Regions from separate parts of the Cellulosilyticum sp. WCF-2 genome, predicted to be linked through region 1. Evidence: predicted binding sites of a transcription regulator. Region 1 holds the regulator's gene; each other region holds the start of a gene.
The links. Region 1 encodes HrcA, which represses chaperone genes, less so after heat shock. Its sites were predicted from a motif close to TGTTAGCACTCNNNNNNNNNGAGTGCTAACA; they were not measured.

Region 1 (6,165 bases):
TTTGGAATACCATACTGTCTGCTTCATTTTTAACATCGATAGCTTCTTTACGTTTTTTATCTTCAGCTGCAAATTGTTCTGCTTCTTTAACAGCTTTTTCAATTTCATCATCACTAAGATTTGTGCTAGCTGTGATTGTAATGTGTTGTTCTTTACCTGTTCCAAGGTCTTTGGCAGATACTTTAACAATACCATTAGCATCAATATCAAATGTTACTTCAATTTGTGGTACCCCACGTGGAGCTGGCATAATACCATCTAATTTAAAGTTACCAAGCGTTTTATTGTCATTAGCCATTGGTCTTTCACCTTGAACTACATGAATATCAACGGCTGGTTGATTATCTGCTGCTGTTGAGAATACTTGTGATTTCTTAGTTGGGATAGTTGTATTTCTAGGAATAACTGTTGTAGCTACACCACCCATTGTTTCAATACCAAGTGAAAGAGGTGTTACGTCAAGAAGAAGAATATCTCCTGAACCAGCTTCACCAGAAAGTTTACCACCTTGAATAGCTGCTCCTACAGCAACACATTCATCTGGGTTAATACCTTTGAATGGGTCTTTTCCTGTAATACGTTTTACAGCATCTTGAACAGCTGGAATACGTGTAGAACCACCAACTAATAATACTTTATCAAGTTCTGAAGCGTTAAGACCTGCATCGCTAAGTGCTGTTCTAACTGGTCCCATTGTTCTTTCTACTAAATCTTGTGTTAATTCGTCGAATTTAGCACGTGTAATGGTTACATCTAGACTCTTTCCTTCACTGCAGATAAATGGAATAAGTACATTGGCACTTGTTTTTTGTGAAAGTTCTTTTTTAGCTGTTTCAGCAGCTTCTTTTAAACGTTGCATTGCTACTTTATCAGCTGAAAGGTCAATGCCTTCTTGTTTTTTGAATTCTGATACTAAATAATCAATTACTTTTTGGTCAAAATCATCTCCACCAAGGTGATTATCACCGCTTGTTGCAAGTACTTCAATGACACCATCACCGATATCAATAACAGATACGTCGAATGTACCACCACCAAGGTCATATACCATAATTTTTTGTTCATGTTCATTATCAAGACCATAAGCTAAAGCAGCAGCTGTTGGTTCATTAATAATACGTTTTACATCAAGACCTGCGATACGTCCAGCATCTTTAGTTGCTTGTCTTTGGCTATCTGTGAAGTACGCTGGTACAGTAATGACTGCTTCTGTTACACTTTCACCAAGGTGAGCTTCTGCATCAGCTTTTAATTTTTGAAGAATGATTGCTGAGATTTCTTGTGGAGAGAATTTCTTATCATCAATATTTACTTTGTAGTCTGTTCCCATGTGACGTTTAATGGAGATTACTGTTCTTTCATGATTTGTAACAGCTTGACGTTTTGCCACATCCCCTACAAGTCTTTCACCAGTTTTACTAAAACCAACAACAGATGGTGTTGTTCTATTACCATCAGCATTAACGATAACAACTGGTTTTCCACCTTCCATAACAGATACACAAGAGTTTGTTGTTCCTAAGTCAATTCCTATAATTTTACCCATGATTATTTTCCTCCTACTAAACTAATATTAATTTGCTACTTGGACTAAACTATGTCTAATCACTTTTTCTTTATATAAATAACCTTTTTGAAGTTCTTTAGCAATGATATTTTCTCCATAAGCTTCATCATCTATGTGCATAATCGCATTGTGAAGATTTGGGTCAAATTCTTTGCCTTCTGCTTCAATTGATGTTACATGCAACTTTTCAAGCATACTCATTAACTGTTTATAAATCATTTCCACCCCTGTATAGAAGTTTTTATCTTCACTTTCCACTTGAAGGGCACGTTCAAAGTTGTCAATAACAGGTAATAACTCAGCTACTGTATTACTTACTGCAAAATCATAGCTATCAGATTTTTCTTTTTCACTACGTTTTCTGTAGTTATCAAACTCCGCCATTAAACGTTGTAAGCGTTCAAGATATTCTGCTGATTTATCTGATTCTTCCTTTGTTTCTTCAGGTATTTCTTCTACAACTTCAGCTTCTACAGCTTCAGTCTCTTTAGGATCTTCTACTTCAGCAGATGCACTTTCTTCTACTTCTGACACTTGATCAGCCTCTAGTACTTCATCAACTTTTTTATTTTCCTCCATGATTTCACCCTTTCACGTTAAGAGTCATTCATTTCTCTTAACATATTCGTTATATGATGAGAGACGTATTCAAGTACTGAAACGACTTGACCATAATCCATACGTGTTGGACCAATAATACCTATGTTACCAATGGTATGTTCCCCTATGCTGTAACTTGTTGTTACTACACTACAATCTTTCATTGGAGTTAGTATATTTTCTTCTCCAATACGGATTGTAATGGTGTTAGGTGGTGTATGATCTAACACTTGTAATAAATATGGCTTTTCTTCCAATACTTTAAATAATTCTCTTGCTTTTTCTTTGTTATTGAATTCCTCAAAGTCAAGAATATTATTGGCACCACGTATATAAATATCTGGCATATCTTCTTGATGCAAGGTTTTATCAATAGCCTCTAATACACTTCCTGCAATGGTACTGTATTCTTTCATTTTTTCTTCAATAGATACTCGTATTTTATCCAAGCTAATTTGACTTAGTGTGCTTCCTTTTATGCTTTCATTTAAAATGTGTGTTAAAGCGTTACACATATTAAAATCAATAGCTTTAGGTGTAGGGATAATGTGATTTTTCACGCTATTCGTATCTGTCACAATCACACATGCTACAGAATGCTCATCTATTGGAACAAGTTGAAGGTGCTTAATACGTACTTGAGTAATAGAAGGTGTACTAGCAATGGTTGCACAATTAGTGAGCATTGCAATAAGTTTAGCAGTTTCTTCCACTAGTGTATCAATACGATTCACTCTTTCTTTGATCATCTTTAAAATGATCTCTTCTATTTCTGGTTCAATGTGTGTACGTTGCATCATACCATCTACATAAAGGCGATATCCTTTATCAGAAGGAATTCTTCCTGCAGAAGTGTGTGGCTGCACAATGAGACCGAGTTCTTCTAGGTCTGCCATTTCATTACGAATGGTAGCAGAACTAACGCCTAAATCGTACTTCTTAGAAATAGTTCTAGAACCAACAGGATCTCCTGTTTCTATATAATCACGAATGATTGCTTCAAGTATTTTCAGCTTACGTCCGTCTATATCCATCCTATCACTTCCTTCTTGTTGTTAGCACTCACCATTAACGAGTGCTAACTATAAAATAAAGATATCACTAAAATTTTCAGTTGTCAATATCCTATCTAAAGAATTTTGTATTTATAAAAAAGAAGCAAAAACCTCATTACAAACATCTAAACCATAAGGTGATAAATAGATTCTTTCTTTATCTTTTACAAGTACATTATATTTTATCCATTTGGTTAATTGTTCGTTATAAACTTGCCACACACTTTCTCCGAAACGTCTCTCAAATGCTAATGTATCAATACCTTGAAGTAAACGAAGCCCCAAAAACATGTATTCTTGCATTGCCATTTCTTTAGTAAGTTGCTCTTCTTCTTTCCTTAGTAAGGAAAGATTACCTGCTGCTGATAAATACGCTTCCATATTTGTTTCATTATAATATCTAGCATGATTCATCAACGAATGTGCTCCTAGGCCTATTCCTATATACGGTTCTAATTGCCAATAAATTGCATTATGCTTACAACTCTTACCTGGCTTTGACCAATTTGAAATTTCATATTGAATATAGCCCTTATCATTTAAATAACGTTGCGCTGTATGATACATTCGGCGATCCAACTCATCCGATGCTACTTCTAATTTGCCTTCTTCATAAAGCTTATAAAAAGTTGTACCTTCTTCTATAATCAGCGCGTAAACAGATAAGTGATCTATATCATAAGCCGTAACTGTATTTAAAGTCTCAAGAAAGGCCTCTTCTGTTTGTCCTGGAAGTGCAAACATTAAGTCTGTATTAATTTCCCATGAAGTATGTTGCTTAATAAGCCGTATACTTTCTTCCCAATCCTCAAAGGTATGAATTCTTCCGATTTTTCTTAGTAAGTCATCATGAGTAGACTGTAAACCTAAGCTTATTCTAGTAATAGGATACTTTCTTAGAACCTGAAGCTTCTCTATATCTATTGTCCCTGGATTAGCTTCAATGGTCCATTCAGCATCAGGCTCTATATTAAAACATGACACAACAGCTTTTAATAATTTGTCCAATAAAAGGGGTGGTAGTACTGTTGGAGTACCACCACCTATGAAAATAGACTTTATAGTTGTGCCACTTACTAGATCTTTTTTAGTTTGTTCCATTTCCTGAATCAGTGCATCCACGTAGGCTTCTTGTTTTTCATGTCTTTTAAAAGATAGGAAATCACAATAATAGCACTTAGATGCACAAAAAGGAATATGGATATAAAGTCCAATTGGCATAATCTATTCCTCTATTCATCTAATTTAAGTACGCTCATGAAGGCCTCTTGTGGTACTTCTACGTTACCTACTTGACGCATACGTTTTTTACCTTCTTTTTGTTTTTCTAATAATTTACGCTTACGTGAAATATCACCACCATAGCATTTTGCAAGAACGTCCTTACGCATAGCACTGATTGTTTCTCTAGCAATGACTTTATTACCAATAGCTGCTTGAATTGGAATTTCAAATAAATGTTTTGGAATTTCTTTCTTGAGCTTCTCAACGATTTTTCTTCCTTTATGAACTGCATTTGTTTCGTGAACAATTAAAGAAAGAGCATCTACAATTTCTTTGTTAACTAAGATATCTAATTTAACTAATTTAGATTCTTGGTAACCTTTCATTTCATAGTCAAAAGAAGCATAACCTCTTGTTCTTGATTTAAGCGCATCAAAGAAATCATAAATAATCTCATTAAGAGGCAAATCGTAATTGAGCACGGCACGTGTGGCCTCTAAATATTCCATTCCGAAGTAGATTCCCCTTCGCTCTTGGCAAAGTTCCATAACAGCTCCCACATATTCTGTTGGTACAATAATTTTAGCATTAACCATTGGTTCTTCCATATATTTAATGTAAGATGGATCTGGTAGATTAGCTGGATTAGAGAGTTCAATGACCTCTCCATTAGTCTGATGTACTTTATAAATAACATTTGGTGCTGTTGTTACAAGGTCTAAATTGTATTCACGTTCTAAACGTTCTTGGATAATTTCCATATGAAGTAGTCCCAAGAAACCACATCTAAATCCAAAGCCTAAAGCAATAGAGGTCTCAGGTTCAAATACAAGGGCTGCGTCATTAAGCTGAAGCTTTTCTAAGCTATCACGAAGGTCGCCATATTTTGCACCATCTGCTGGGTAAAGACCACAGTACACCATTGGATTAGCTTTTTTATAACCAGGTAAAGGAGCATCAGCTGGATTAGTGGCATCTGTTACTGTATCTCCTACATGCGTATCTTTTACATTTTTAATACTTGCTGTAAAGTAACCTACTTCTCCTGGAATTAAGCCTTCTTCACTTGGCCTAAATTGTCCGGCACCAAAAGTTCCTACTTCTACCACATCAAATTCAGTCTTGGAAGCCATCATACGTACACGCATACCTTGCTTAAGTGTTCCTTCTTTAATTCTGCAAAATACAATAACTCCTTTATAAGGATCATATAATGAGTCAAAAATTAACGCTTTAAGTGGTGCATCCATATCACCTGTTGGTGCTGGGATATGAGTCACTATTTGTTCTAATACATCTTCCACATTAAGTCCTGTCTTAGCTGAAATGAGTGGTGCATGACTAGCATCTAACCCAATAATGTCTTCTATTTCTTCTTTGACACGTTCTGGGTCAGCACTTGGTAAATCGATTTTATTAATAACCGGCATAATTTCTAAATCATGCTCTAAGGCTAAATAAACATTAGCAAGTGTTTGTGCTTCAATACCCTGTGCTGCATCTACAACTAACACAGCACCTTCACAAGCTGCCAGGCTTCTAGATACCTCATAGTTAAAATCAACGTGGCCTGGAGTATCAATTAAATTAAATACATACTCTTCCCCATCTTTTGCTTTATATACCAACCTTACCGCTTGTGATTTAATGGTAATCCCTCGTTCTCTTTCTAAATCCATATTGTCTAGAACTTGTTCTTGCATTTCGCGTGCTGTAAGT
Region 2 (6,165 bases), 690 kb from region 1:
AATGGTACAGATCCTGAACTTATAAAGATTGAAGAACAAATTAAAATATTAGACCAGCAGATTAGTATAGCAGAAAAAGATTATGAGGTGAGTAAGAGTTTAATAGAAGTAGGAGGGATATCAGATAAAGAACTAAAAGATAAAGAAATGAGTTTAGCAGAACTTAAAAATAATAAGTATCAAGCGGAAAATACATTAAAACAGCTGACAACAAGTAAGCAATTAGAGGTAGATAGTCTTAAGGGGTCAATAGATAGCTTGCAGTTAACAGTAAGTAATACAAGTACAGAAAAAGCAAGCAAAGTAGAGGCCTTAGATATTAAGATACAAACAGCAGAAACTGAGCTGAAAGAAATGAAAGCTAAACTCACTAAAGCTTATTTAAAAGATAAAGCTATTGTTTTGGATCAGAAAGAAGGAGTTGTTTATGAAATACTAGTAACTGAAGGAACGCGGCTAAAAGGTGGAGAACCTATCATGCGTCTTATTGACCCTAGTAAGTTAACCGCTCTAGTGGATGTACCAGAAGCCTTTATCAATAAAATTAAAGTAGGAGAAAAAGCTGATCTATACTTAGCAGCGAGCCCAGATGATGCAATCAGCGCTAAGGTATCACGTATTGCCCAAGCAGCTAAAGTTGTTAACGGAGAAAATATGATTAGTGTAGAATTAGAGGTAACAGAAAATCAAGCAGTTTTAAAACAAGGTTATGAAGTAAATGCTATTATTTATTATTAAATAGGGCTTCACTAACAAATCAAGTTGTTGTAGAAGAAATAGTTACGCCTTCTTAAAAGGACATAATTAAGAAAATGATAAGAGGCTGTCTGGAAATAATACTTTAATACACGATATCGTGTATTTGAGATAAGTTTCACAGGTAGCCTTTTTATTTATGAAAAAGGAGTATAAATCATATAAGATAATGAAAAATATAATATAAATAGGCTTGGATTAATTTATGCCATATTATATAATAATTATTATTAAAAAAGAAAAAGGAGGAAAATGATGAAACAAGATGGCAAATGGAGCGGTTTTAGGAAACTTGTTTTGGTTGATCGAATTAAAGAGTGTGAGGATATTACTTCTTTTTACTTTAAAGCAGAAGATGGTGGCAAACTTGTCAAACATGAAGCAGGGCAATATCTTCCTTTTAAAATAGTAACAGAGGAAGCAGCTTATAAAGATGTGCTGAGAACCTATAGTTTATCCATCATTCCTAATGACGAGCTTTATCGTATCAGTGTTAAAAAAATACCAGGGGGGTTAATAAGTACTTATCTTCATGAAAGATTACAGATAGGAGATTGTATTGAAGCCATGATTCCTATGGGGTTATTTACTTTAAAAGAAGAGAGAGCAGAAGCACCTATTACCCTCATATCAGGTGGGATAGGCATCACTCCACTATTATCCATGCTTTATCAAGCAGCTGATACTAGAAAATCAGTTCATTTTATTCAAGCCGTGCAAAACTCAAAGCTTCATCCATTTAAAACAGATATTCACATGATTGCAGAACTAAAGGGCTTCAGAAATACGGTTTTTTATTCTAATCCTCTAGCAGAAGATGAAAAAGGAAGGGACTATGATGAAATAGGCTTTGTTACTAAAGAATGGTTAAGTACAGAAGCCAATTTAGAAAGTACTTTTTATCTTTGTGGGCCACCAGTATTTATGAAAGCTTTAGAGGAAAGTTTACTTGGGTTAGGCGTAAGTAAAGATCGCATTTATTATGAATTATTTAGCCAGTAAAAAGGAGCCATGTACGGCTCTTTTTTTGATGAAGGTTTAAAGCATATTTCGTAAATACAAAATTTTTATAAAAAAATAAAAAAATAAAAAAATACTTGACAATAACATTTAAGAAGCCTATATTATAAGTGTAATTAGCACTCAACCAATGAGAGTGCTAACAAAATTATAAAAAGGTTTCTTAAAGGAGGAGTTTATATGTTTGGATTAACACCATTCAATCGTCAAGCAGTTCAAAGGAGCAACAACGGATTTGTAGACTTTTATCATGTAATGGATGACTTTTTTAACAATGATCTTCTCAGCTTAAGGGATTTTAAGTATGACACCTTTAAGGTAGATATTAAAGAAGATGCTAATGGCTATGCTATTGAAGCAGAGATGCCAGGCGTTAAAAAAGAAGACATTGCCATCGACTATCAGAACGATCAACTGATTATAGCCGTACAACGAAAAGAAGAAATGAATGATGAAAAAGATCAATATATCCATCGAGAACGTCGCATGGCTTCTATGCAGCGTGCAATTAGCTTAAAAGATGTTAAAGTAGACGGCATTACAGCTAAATTAGAAGAGGGTATATTAAAGATAAATATTCCAAAAGAAGAAGTACCAAAAGCAAAACGATTAATTGAAATCCAATAAAAGTTAAGACCTAGAGGACTACCGCACCAAGTTGCAGTAGTCTTTTTTTGTTTACTTTCTTGCTTGATTAAGATGACATAAATTCGTATAATAAAAAGTAATCAGTCAAACATAAGAAGGAGGGCGGACATGCAAAAATTAACTTATTCACAAAAGAAAATAGCACACTATCCTATTATAGGACAAAGCATCATTAAAGGGGAAGAACAAGCAGGAAAAACGACTATTGGGATTGCACGTATGCTCTACCTATTAGAAAATATAGGAAAAAAACTCCTTTTTGTTGCAATTAAAAGTGAAGCTTATGAAGTCGCTAAGCAGCAATTAGCTACTGTTAAAAGTATGGAAAATATGAGTTTATTTGAAAGTGATAGCCATTTAAATCAAGGGACAATCTATAGATTAGAAGACTTGTTAGCCCAATTAGCTCAGGAATGTTTTAAAGAAAAGCCATATATTTATATAGAAGAAATACCAGAAATGTTATTGGAAGAAGCCATTCATCAGGTGAAAAAAGAATATCCACGTGTAAAATGCTTAAAAGAAAAGCGTCTCTTAAAAGAAGAAATGAAATGGATGGATGTTAAAGGTTACACTTCATTAGAGGGCTATTTAGATGCAGATCGCGTTGGTTGTGAAATGAAATGGCCTAAAAAAGGAAAAACCAGACAAGCGTTATGGGCACTGAAAACATATATAGAGGTTGAATTAGAAGAACAAGGTAAAATGACGACTAGTCAAAGAGATTTAAGGCTTTTAATAGCACTTAAAGAGGGCAGACTGAAAGGACAGTATGTACATTTGATTGTAGATGATGCCCATTTATTAACCGAGGTACAGTTAGAACTCCTTGGTTTATTAAGAAAAGAGCAAAAAGGAGAGGTTCTTTTCTTGGTAGCTACTAAGCCTGAGTTTTCTAGAATGTTGGGGCTTACGAGAGGAACTAGTTACAAAAAGTTAGGCTATGATATGACCGGAAGAGTAAGGCGCTTAAAAGGAGTGAGACAAAAAGGAAAAGTAAAGGCTAAGAAACAGATTTCTTTAGAACCTACGCCATTAGAAATCTTTATGAGCAATCAGTTAAATAGCCTTCAAGAATCTCATTTACCATGGTATGTGGAAACTTATAAATATATTAATAAATTAACAGGCCTTGAAACCATCTTTAAGCAAGACACAAGTGCAGGAGAGACTTATATTGATGAAGTGAGGCAAGAAGATGTACAAAGCCTACCGATTTATTCTGATATTGCAGCTGGTATGCCTATTGAAGTAGTAGATGATACATGTGGCAGCTTTGAAATACCAGGAGAATTAACAGGACATAAAAAGAATACTTATATGCTGCATGTACAAGGAGATAGTATGATTGGGGCAGGTATTGATGATGGTGACTATGTAGTCATCCAAGCAGGTAGTGTGAGTGACCATGAGATTGCTGCAATTTACTATAATGGAGCCATCACACTCAAGCGAATTGTTCAGGAAGAAAAGCATATTTTATTAGTAAGTGAAAATCCTAAATATCGACCGATTGTGATTGAAGATGGTGAATTTAGAGCTATGGGTAAGCTAATCGGAGTATTAAAAAATTTGTAAGATGACGCTATTATTTTCCTGTGCTATACTAATAAAAAAGTAATAGGAGGAAATGATGAATTACTTAAAAAAGATTAAATATAATTCCCCCGTCATCTTAAGTTTTACGCTTCTTTCTCTTTTTGCAGTTATATTAGGTTACTTAACAGCAGGTTTATCTACACAACTTTTATTTTGTGTTTATAAGAGTTCACCTCTAAATCCACTTTCTTACATACGTTTATTTACACATATTTTAGGACATGCTGATTGGCAGCATTTTTTAAATAACTTTATGCTCATTCTTTTGGTAGGTCCTATGCTAGAAGAAAAGTATGGAAGTAAAAAACTATTAGGGATGATTGTTTTTACGGCTTTTATAACGGGTTTAATCAATATTATTTTTTTTGATACCGCCTTGTTAGGGGCAAGTGGTATTGCTTTTATGTTGATTCTTTTAAGTTCCTTTGCTAATATTAAGCAAGGTGGCATTCCTTTAACACTTATTTTAGTAGCTGTAGCTTATATAGGAAATGAAATCATTAATGGCCTTATCAGTCAAGATAATATTTCACAACTGACTCATATCATAGGAGGTATTTGTGGTTGTGGCTTAGGTTTTGTAATGAATAAAAAGTAAGAAAACACCATCCTCTAGCATTATTGAAGTGCTAGGGAATGGTGTTTTCTTACTTTTTTACTTTTATTACACCCTATAAGTATCTTGTAACATAGCGTGTTACAAACTGAAGTACAGCCGTTAAGCTAAAGCTATAAGCCATTAAGGCTGCTGGTTTACCCAATAGAATAATGGTAGTAAACTTCTTATAAGTCATTTTAGTAAGGCCTGCTAGCATACATAAAAAGTCATCTGGTGCTACTGGAAAGAAGATGGCTAGGGCGAAAAGCTTGTCAAAGCGCTCTCTTTCACTGAGCCAACCAATGTATTTTTCGTAGAGCTTTTCTGAGACCATACTGCGGATGAAGGTTTGACCATAAGAGCGGGCTAAGGCAAAGTTAATAATGGAACCAATAACAATACCTATGTAGTTATAGAGGAAACCTTCTAAAGGTCCAAAAATCACAACACCTGCCACGCAAGTAATACCTCCAGGAATAATAGGTACAACTACTTGTACGATTTGAATTCCTATAAATAAAAGAGGTCCCCAAATACCTGCTTCTTTAACAGCTGCTTGAAGTCTATCAGTAGAAGTAAAGATGCCTTTTTGATAGCCATAAATAATAGCTAGAATAGTAGCAACGATGCCTAGAACGGATATAAGCCGAAGCACTTTTTTAGATATAATTTTTTCATTCATACGATAACTCTCTCTATTTTTTCTTTTTTTATTATTATAAATATATTATAACCAAAAAATATTAAATTGAATATCATGAAAGTATTAAGATTTGTTAAGAAATGGTACATAAAAAGCTATAGCTTTTCTAAGAAATCAGTTACTTAAACGAGATGACTTAGAAAAAGCTATAGCTTTTAATTGGTAATAGGAGATGATGTGAATATCAATTATTTTTATAAAATAGTTGCCTCAGTTCCCCTGATTTCAGCAGCTGTTTTAATTTTATGGTTCTTAAAGATAAAGTAGCCGATGTAACCACTAAGTACACTTACAGCAATACATCCAGCAGCAGCAATTAAAACTTGCATTGGAGGATTATAAGCGAACATAACGGCAAAACCAGCAATAGGTGTTGCTGTGCCTGGTGTCATATTAGTAAGTCCCATAAGCGCTACGATAATACCACTCATTGCCCCACCAATGAAATTAGTTGCATAAACTGGAATAGGGTTAGCACTGATAAGATCGGCCTGAGTAAGCGGCTCAATAGCTACAGCAATCGTATCTTTCTTTGTTCCAAATTTCATTTTTTTGAAGAAGATAAAGTTCATGAAAGAAGAACCGAATACGGCTAACGCACCGATGGCCATTGGAATACCTGTAAGACCAAGCATTGCTGTAAGGGCCATAGAGCTAAGTGGTGCAGTAGCAACAACTGTTAAGATACCCCCTAAGATAATACCCATGATGATTGGGCTAGCATTTGCTGATGAAAGGAGGACATCACCAATTTTTAATAAAGTACTATCCACAATAGGTGTCATGCCTGTAGCAATTAAACGTGAAAGAGGTGCTGCAATCACAATAATTACAATAAGGT
Region 3 (6,165 bases), 1.7 Mb from region 1:
CCTTTTGTTTATTAGTATAAGTATACTGATTTTTATCTATACTATTTTCTATACCATCTATTGTAATAAGTATGACATATCGTATATCCTTAATCAATTTCATTATGCGATATGTATGTACTTTGCCATTGTATATGGTACGCTTACTTATAAAAGTACAGTTTGGGTTAAAACAAAGCATAAAAAGATTACAGGTATTTCCAAAGCTCCAGAGAATACTTCTGACAAGATTTAGTGGAGTAAAATGAAATCATTTTTACCATAGAAATAAGGATAGAAGCTATTAAAGAGCGCTAAAATCATATATACTGAAAATATCATACTAAAAGAGACTGTTAAAAGCAAAAGAATAATAAGGAAATCTCATACAAATAAAAGGAAGAGAAAGAATGATGAATAAGTTTATTGAACAAGCTAAATTATTAAAAGATGACATAGTAAGTTATAGAAGAACCATTCATAGTGATCCTGAAGTGGGTGCAAAGTTGCCAAAGACAAAAGCATTTGTAATAGAGCAATTAAGAGCTATGGGATATGAACCGGAAGAGATATGTGAAAGTGGTATAGTGGCCACAATTAAGGGGAATAAACCAGGAAAGACTTTTTTGTTAAGGGCAGATATGGATGCACTACCAGTAACTGAAGAGACAGAATGTGACTTTAAGTCAACTAATGGTTATATGCATGCTTGTGGGCATGATATGCATACGGCTATGCTTTTAGGTGCTGCCAAATTACTTAGAGAGAATCAAGAGCAAATAGAAGGAACTGTAAAATTAGTATTTCAACCAGATGAAGAAGGCTTTACTGGAGCTAAGAAAATGATAGCGGCAGGCGTCCTTGAAAATCCAAAGGTAGATGCAGCCATGGCGATGCACGTTCACTCGGGCACACCTTCAAATGTCATATTATGTGGCTTAGGAACAAGTATAGCAGGATGTAATAGATTTAGAATTGTTGTAAAAGGAGCGGGCTGTCATGGGGCAATGCCTGAGCTAGGCGTGGATCCTATCAATATAGCTGCTCATATCTATCTATCTTTACAAGAAATTATAGCTAGAGAAGTATCAGCTACTCAATCAGCGGTTGTTACTATAGGAAAGTTTGTTGGAGGAGACGCAGCAAACATCATACCTGGCCAGGTTATTATGGAGGGTACTATTAGAAGTTTAGATAAAGAAATAGGCGAATTTATATTTAACAGAATGAATGAAATAGTAACTTCTACAGCTAAGATGTTTAGAGGCGAAGCAGAATTAATAGAACTATCTTCTGTACCACCACTAACTAATAATAATAACTTAGCACATGAAATAACAGACTATGTAAAGGACTTAGTAGGTGAAAAGTCAGTAGTATTATTTGAGTCAGGTGGTATGGGATCAGAAGATTTTGCTTCTTATTCATATGAAGTACCAAGTGTTTATATGATGTTAGGTGCTGGTTCAAAAGCCGAAAATGATTTATATGGTGAGCCTATGCATAGTGCAAAGGTTGTCTTTAATGAAGAAATATTACCTACGGGAGCTGCGATTCATGCCTATAGTGCCATCATGTGGTTAAAAAATAATAAGTAGTGAATAGAAATCAGCATTACACAAAGCAAAAGAAAGTCTTTTTGTTATATTTAAAAAGAAGCTGTAGAGTAAATCTACAGCTTTTTTATTATAATAAGACATTAAAAGTCCTATAAAAATGGAGTTAAATATGCGAAGAACAAAATCCTTATATGCTATAATGAGAATAGTCTTATTATAGAAAGCAGAAGTCTTGCATCAACTGATTTTTTTTGCAAGGTACTTTTTGAAAACTTGAGTTATACTGCTGTTAGAGGTGAAATTGGTGATGGAATGGTTAAGTAAGATGAATGATGCTTTGGATTACATAGAGTCAAATATAACAGGTAAAATTGATTATTGCGAAGTTGCCCGTGTTGCCTGTTGCTCTTTGACGCGATTTCAAAGAATGTTTACATTCATGACAGATTTAACAATAGGAGATTATGTGCGGTTTAGAAAAATGTCTCTTGCAGGTGAGGATATTAAAAATACTGATATAAAGGTAGTGGATTTAGCTAATAAGTACGGATATGAATCTCCAGAGGCATTTACGAGAGCTTTTCAAGCTTTTCATGGTATGCCGCCAACGATTGTCCGAAAGCTGGGAATAGCCAAAAAATATCAGCCAATCACTTTCCAAATCAAGTTTGACGGAGGTAGTATCATGACTGGTTCAAAATCATTAGTTCGTATTGAAGAATTAAATCATATGAAAGTAGTTTCCTTTCAAGTAAATTGTGACAGACCTGAAACTTTGGCATGGAATCAATTACGAGAGGGGGCTGTAAAAAATCTGAATGACTATGAAGCTAGGAGATATATAGGTTTTGTACCTAATGGACATCACCCAACAGGGGAAGAAAATGATTTTCATGAATATAAGGCTCAAATGGTTTTGCATGGGGAAGAAGGACTCAATACAACTTTGCTAGGCGCAAAGGTGAGTGATGCACCTAAAGGCCTATTTCTTGTGGGTGATGTGGTGTTGAATGAATTTAATGAAGATGGAACTTTAGATATAGGTTTATCCATGAAAAAATCATCACAGACTATATATGAGTGTATGTTGGATATGGGCGGCTATGATGTGGATTTTGACGGTCGAAATTATTTAGAAGAACATCTTTTTTCGAAGGAATGGTTTTTAGCTGACAATCCCTCGAAGGTACCAGTAGAATTTAAGTTTTGGCTTCCTATAAAAAAGAAATAGATTTTTCACCTTTTTTGAGTGAGTAAATTAAGAAATATTGTGATAGAGAGCTATCTAGCTCTCTATTTTTATTGTATAGGAAAGTCCTGCTTTCCTATACAATAAAAATAGACTGCTGCAATTTGGTGCAGTAGTCCTCTAAGTCTTAACTTTTATTGGATTTCAATTAATCGTTTTGCTTTGGGTACTTCTTCTTTTGGAATATTTATCTTTAATATACCCTCTTCTAGTTTAGCTGTAATGCCTTCTACTTTAACATCTTTTAAGCTAATCGCACGCTGCATAGAAGCAATGCGACGTTCTCGATGGATATATTGATCTTTTTCATCATTCATTTCTTCTTTTCGTTGTACGGCTATAATCAGTTGATCGTTCTGATAGTCGATGGCAATGTCTTCTTTTTTTACGCCTGGCATCTCTGCTTCAATAGCATAGCCATTAGCATCTTCTTTAATATCTACCTTAAAGGTGTCATACTTAAAATCCCTTAAGTTGAGAAGATCATTGTTAAAAAAGTCATCCATTACATGATAAAAGTCTACAAATCCGTTGTTGCTCCTTTGAACTGCTTGACGATTGAATGGTGTTAATCCAAACATATAAACTCCTCCTTTAAGAAACCTTTTTATAGTTTTGTTAGCACTCTCATTGGTCGAGTGCTAATTACACTTATAATATAGGCTTCTTAAATGTCATTGTCAAGTATTTTTTTAATATTTTCATAAAAATTTTGTATTTATAAAATATGCTTTCAAACCTTCATTCAAAAAGTAACTTATAGTGTCAGAAACAATCTATTACTAAAATACTAGGAATTAAAAATGTGGAAATTCATAGTTGTAAAAACCAAGTAAAATCAATACATGAGGTTCAAAAGCTTGAAAAATCAATATCTAGCTATAGGAAAAAACTATATTTTAAATATAAGCAATTTTATTGACAATATTCGACGAAGAATATATACTACAAAACATATTAAAACACTAAGAAATAAAAACACAGAAATAAAAAACTGTTTCTTATCGAGAGAGGCTGAGGGATAGGCCCTATGATGCCCAGCAACCGGACATTCCATAAGTGTACACGGTGCTAATTCCTACAAACGTAGAGTAATTAAAACTTTGAGTTTGAGAAGATAAGAAGGTGAGTTCTGCTTTATTTGAGCTACTTTCTTATCAATAAGAAAGTAGCTTTTGTATTTTATATAGTAAAACATATATAGGTTAGAACGATCTTCTACAGATGAAGGAGTTTCTAAAACAACAGGGAGGTGGAGTAAATGTCGCTAGCAGCTGAAAAATTAAAATATCGCTTATTAGGAGTAATCAAAGGCGATACTTATAGATATTCCCAAAATGTGCAGGGGGACTTTAGTAATTTGCAGCCAGGGGAGTTTGATTGGTGGAAATATAAGTATTACATAAAGCAGATTGAAAGAGCAGAGAAAGGTAGTCAAATTGAGGATTATTTTAAAAAGCAAGACCTTACATTTTCATTACCAGAGGCATTTGAGATAACAGGGAAATTTACTTTAACAGCGGGTGGAGACTTACTTTCAGGAGACCAGTTAACACCAGAGACAACCGAGCATTTCTGGGATGAGGTAGAAGACTTTTACTTTGATGGAGTAGACAGCATTTACGCTAATTTGGAAACGCCTATAGCTTCTTCTAAACCAGTTCAGAATGCACCAAGAAGTGTTAATAGTACGCCAGAGCTTAATGGAACACTAGGTATGTTTGAAAGATATTTACATGGTGGAAGAGGGATTAATTTTTTCTCTACAGCTAATAATCACTGTTTAAATCAAGGAGAATCAGGGCTTATTGAAACCTTAGAATTGATTGATAAAAAAGGCTGTAAACAGGTTGGGACAGCTAGAAGTATAGAGGAACAAAGAGACATTCCCATCATAGAAAAGCATGGGGTAAGGGTAGCATACTTAGCTTATACCTTTACTCTGAACGGTGATCAAGTGCCAGAGGGAAAGCCATATTTAGTAAACCATGTCAAGCTGAATAACCCGGGAGAAAAGCTAGATTTAGTGAAGGAACATGTACAAATTGCTAGGGAAAAGAATGCTGACATTGTAGTTGCCTGTCTCCATTGGAGCTTAGAATTTGAATCCTACCCTATTCAAAACATCATCGATATGGGACATCGGGTATTAGAGGAATGCGGCGTAGATATTATTATAGGCAATCATGCTCATGTCGTGCAGCCTATTGAAAAGTATAGCTTCATAGATCCAATACAAGGAGTTAGGAAAACAGGACTGATTGCTTATTCGTTAGGCAACCTGGTAGGAGATTTTAATACGTTGAATGCTTTACTTGGGATTCTAATAAAGATTGAATTGACTAAAGGAATCCATAAGGAAAAAGAAGTAACGGTGATAAGCGATTTAAAGGTATTTCCTTATTATATCTTTAAGCAATATGAAAAGGGAAAATATAAGGAAATTAAATTATTAGATTTCATTAAACTGATAAACAACATAGAAAAAGGACAACTTCCTTATGTGTTTACAAAGAAACAGCTCAAAGAAATTGCTCATTTAAAAAGACTATTTTTGAGGTTAATGCCAGAAGACAATGCAGGTATTCTAGAAAAAAACTAGGAAGAGGGGAGGAAAAAATATGATTAAATTAAGTCATATACATAAGACCTTTCATACAAAGGGTACAAAGGTTGAAGCACTAAAGGATATTAATTTAGAGATAGAACAAGGCGATATTTTCGGAGTAATTGGCTATAGTGGGGCAGGGAAAAGTACGCTCATTCGCATCATTAATTTACTAGAGAGGCCTGATGAAGGAGAAGTAGAGGTAGACGGCGCCATACTTACTCAAATGAATAAAAAAGAATTGTCTAGAGTGCGTAGTAATATCGGGATGATTTTTCAAGGCTTTAATTTAATGAACAGTATTAATGTTTATGACAATATTGCAGCGCCTCTTAAAAATTTAAAGTGGAATAAAAAAGAAATTGAAGAAAAGGTCAACAACTTACTAGAGTTAGTAGATCTAACAGATAAAAAATATGCTTATCCTAATCAGCTGAGTGGTGGGCAAAAGCAAAGAGTAGCTATTGCAAGGGCACTAAGCAGTGATCCAAAGATTCTGCTATGTGACGAAGCTACTTCCGCTCTAGACCCTACCACAACCAAATCTATTCTTCAGCTTCTAAAGGAAATTAGATATAAGCTGAATATTACCATTGTAATCATTACGCATCAGATGGAAGTAGTAAAAAGCATTTGTAACCGCATTGCCATTATGGAGAAGGGCGAAGTGATTGAAAGTGGAGATATTGTAGAAGTTTTTACTAGTCCTCAAAGTCAGGTAGCCAAAGACTTTGTTGCCCATTCTTCAGGAACCATCATTAACGAAGAAG

Region 2: a site for HrcA is predicted at 1,891-1,921, ahead of EKH84_RS16150 (Hsp20/alpha crystallin family protein). Genes of this name have one in related genera too.
Region 3: a site for HrcA is predicted at 3,404-3,434, ahead of EKH84_RS05140 (Hsp20/alpha crystallin family protein). Genes of this name have one in related genera too.

What each region holds. Positions count from the first base shown of each region.
Region 1 is NZ_CP034675.1:2,882,576-2,888,740, reverse strand. It holds gene dnaK (molecular chaperone DnaK) at 1-1,546, opposite strand, end outside; gene grpE (nucleotide exchange factor GrpE) at 1,574-2,146, opposite strand; gene hrcA (heat-inducible transcriptional repressor HrcA) at 2,164-3,201, opposite strand; gene hemW (radical SAM family heme chaperone HemW) at 3,313-4,443, opposite strand; gene lepA (translation elongation factor 4) at 4,455-6,165, opposite strand, start outside.
Region 2 is NZ_CP034675.1:3,574,005-3,580,169, reverse strand. It holds gene EKH84_RS16160 (HlyD family secretion protein) at 1-738, shown strand, start outside; gene EKH84_RS16155 (FAD-binding oxidoreductase) at 1,012-1,758, shown strand; gene EKH84_RS16150 (Hsp20/alpha crystallin family protein) at 1,957-2,403, shown strand; gene EKH84_RS16145 (LexA family protein) at 2,533-4,002, shown strand; gene EKH84_RS16140 (rhomboid family intramembrane serine protease) at 4,058-4,621, shown strand; gene EKH84_RS16135 (TVP38/TMEM64 family protein) at 4,695-5,303, opposite strand; gene EKH84_RS16130 (PTS sugar transporter subunit IIC) at 5,519-6,165, opposite strand, start outside.
Region 3 is NZ_CP034675.1:1,160,969-1,167,133, forward strand. It holds gene EKH84_RS05125 (glycosyltransferase) at 1-235, shown strand, start outside; gene EKH84_RS05130 (M20 metallopeptidase family protein) at 393-1,577, shown strand; gene EKH84_RS05135 (helix-turn-helix domain-containing protein) at 1,846-2,769, shown strand; gene EKH84_RS05140 (Hsp20/alpha crystallin family protein) at 2,922-3,368, opposite strand; SAM riboswitch class I at 3,786-3,911, shown strand; gene EKH84_RS05145 (CapA family protein) at 4,049-5,389, shown strand; gene EKH84_RS05150 (methionine ABC transporter ATP-binding protein) at 5,409-6,165, shown strand, end outside.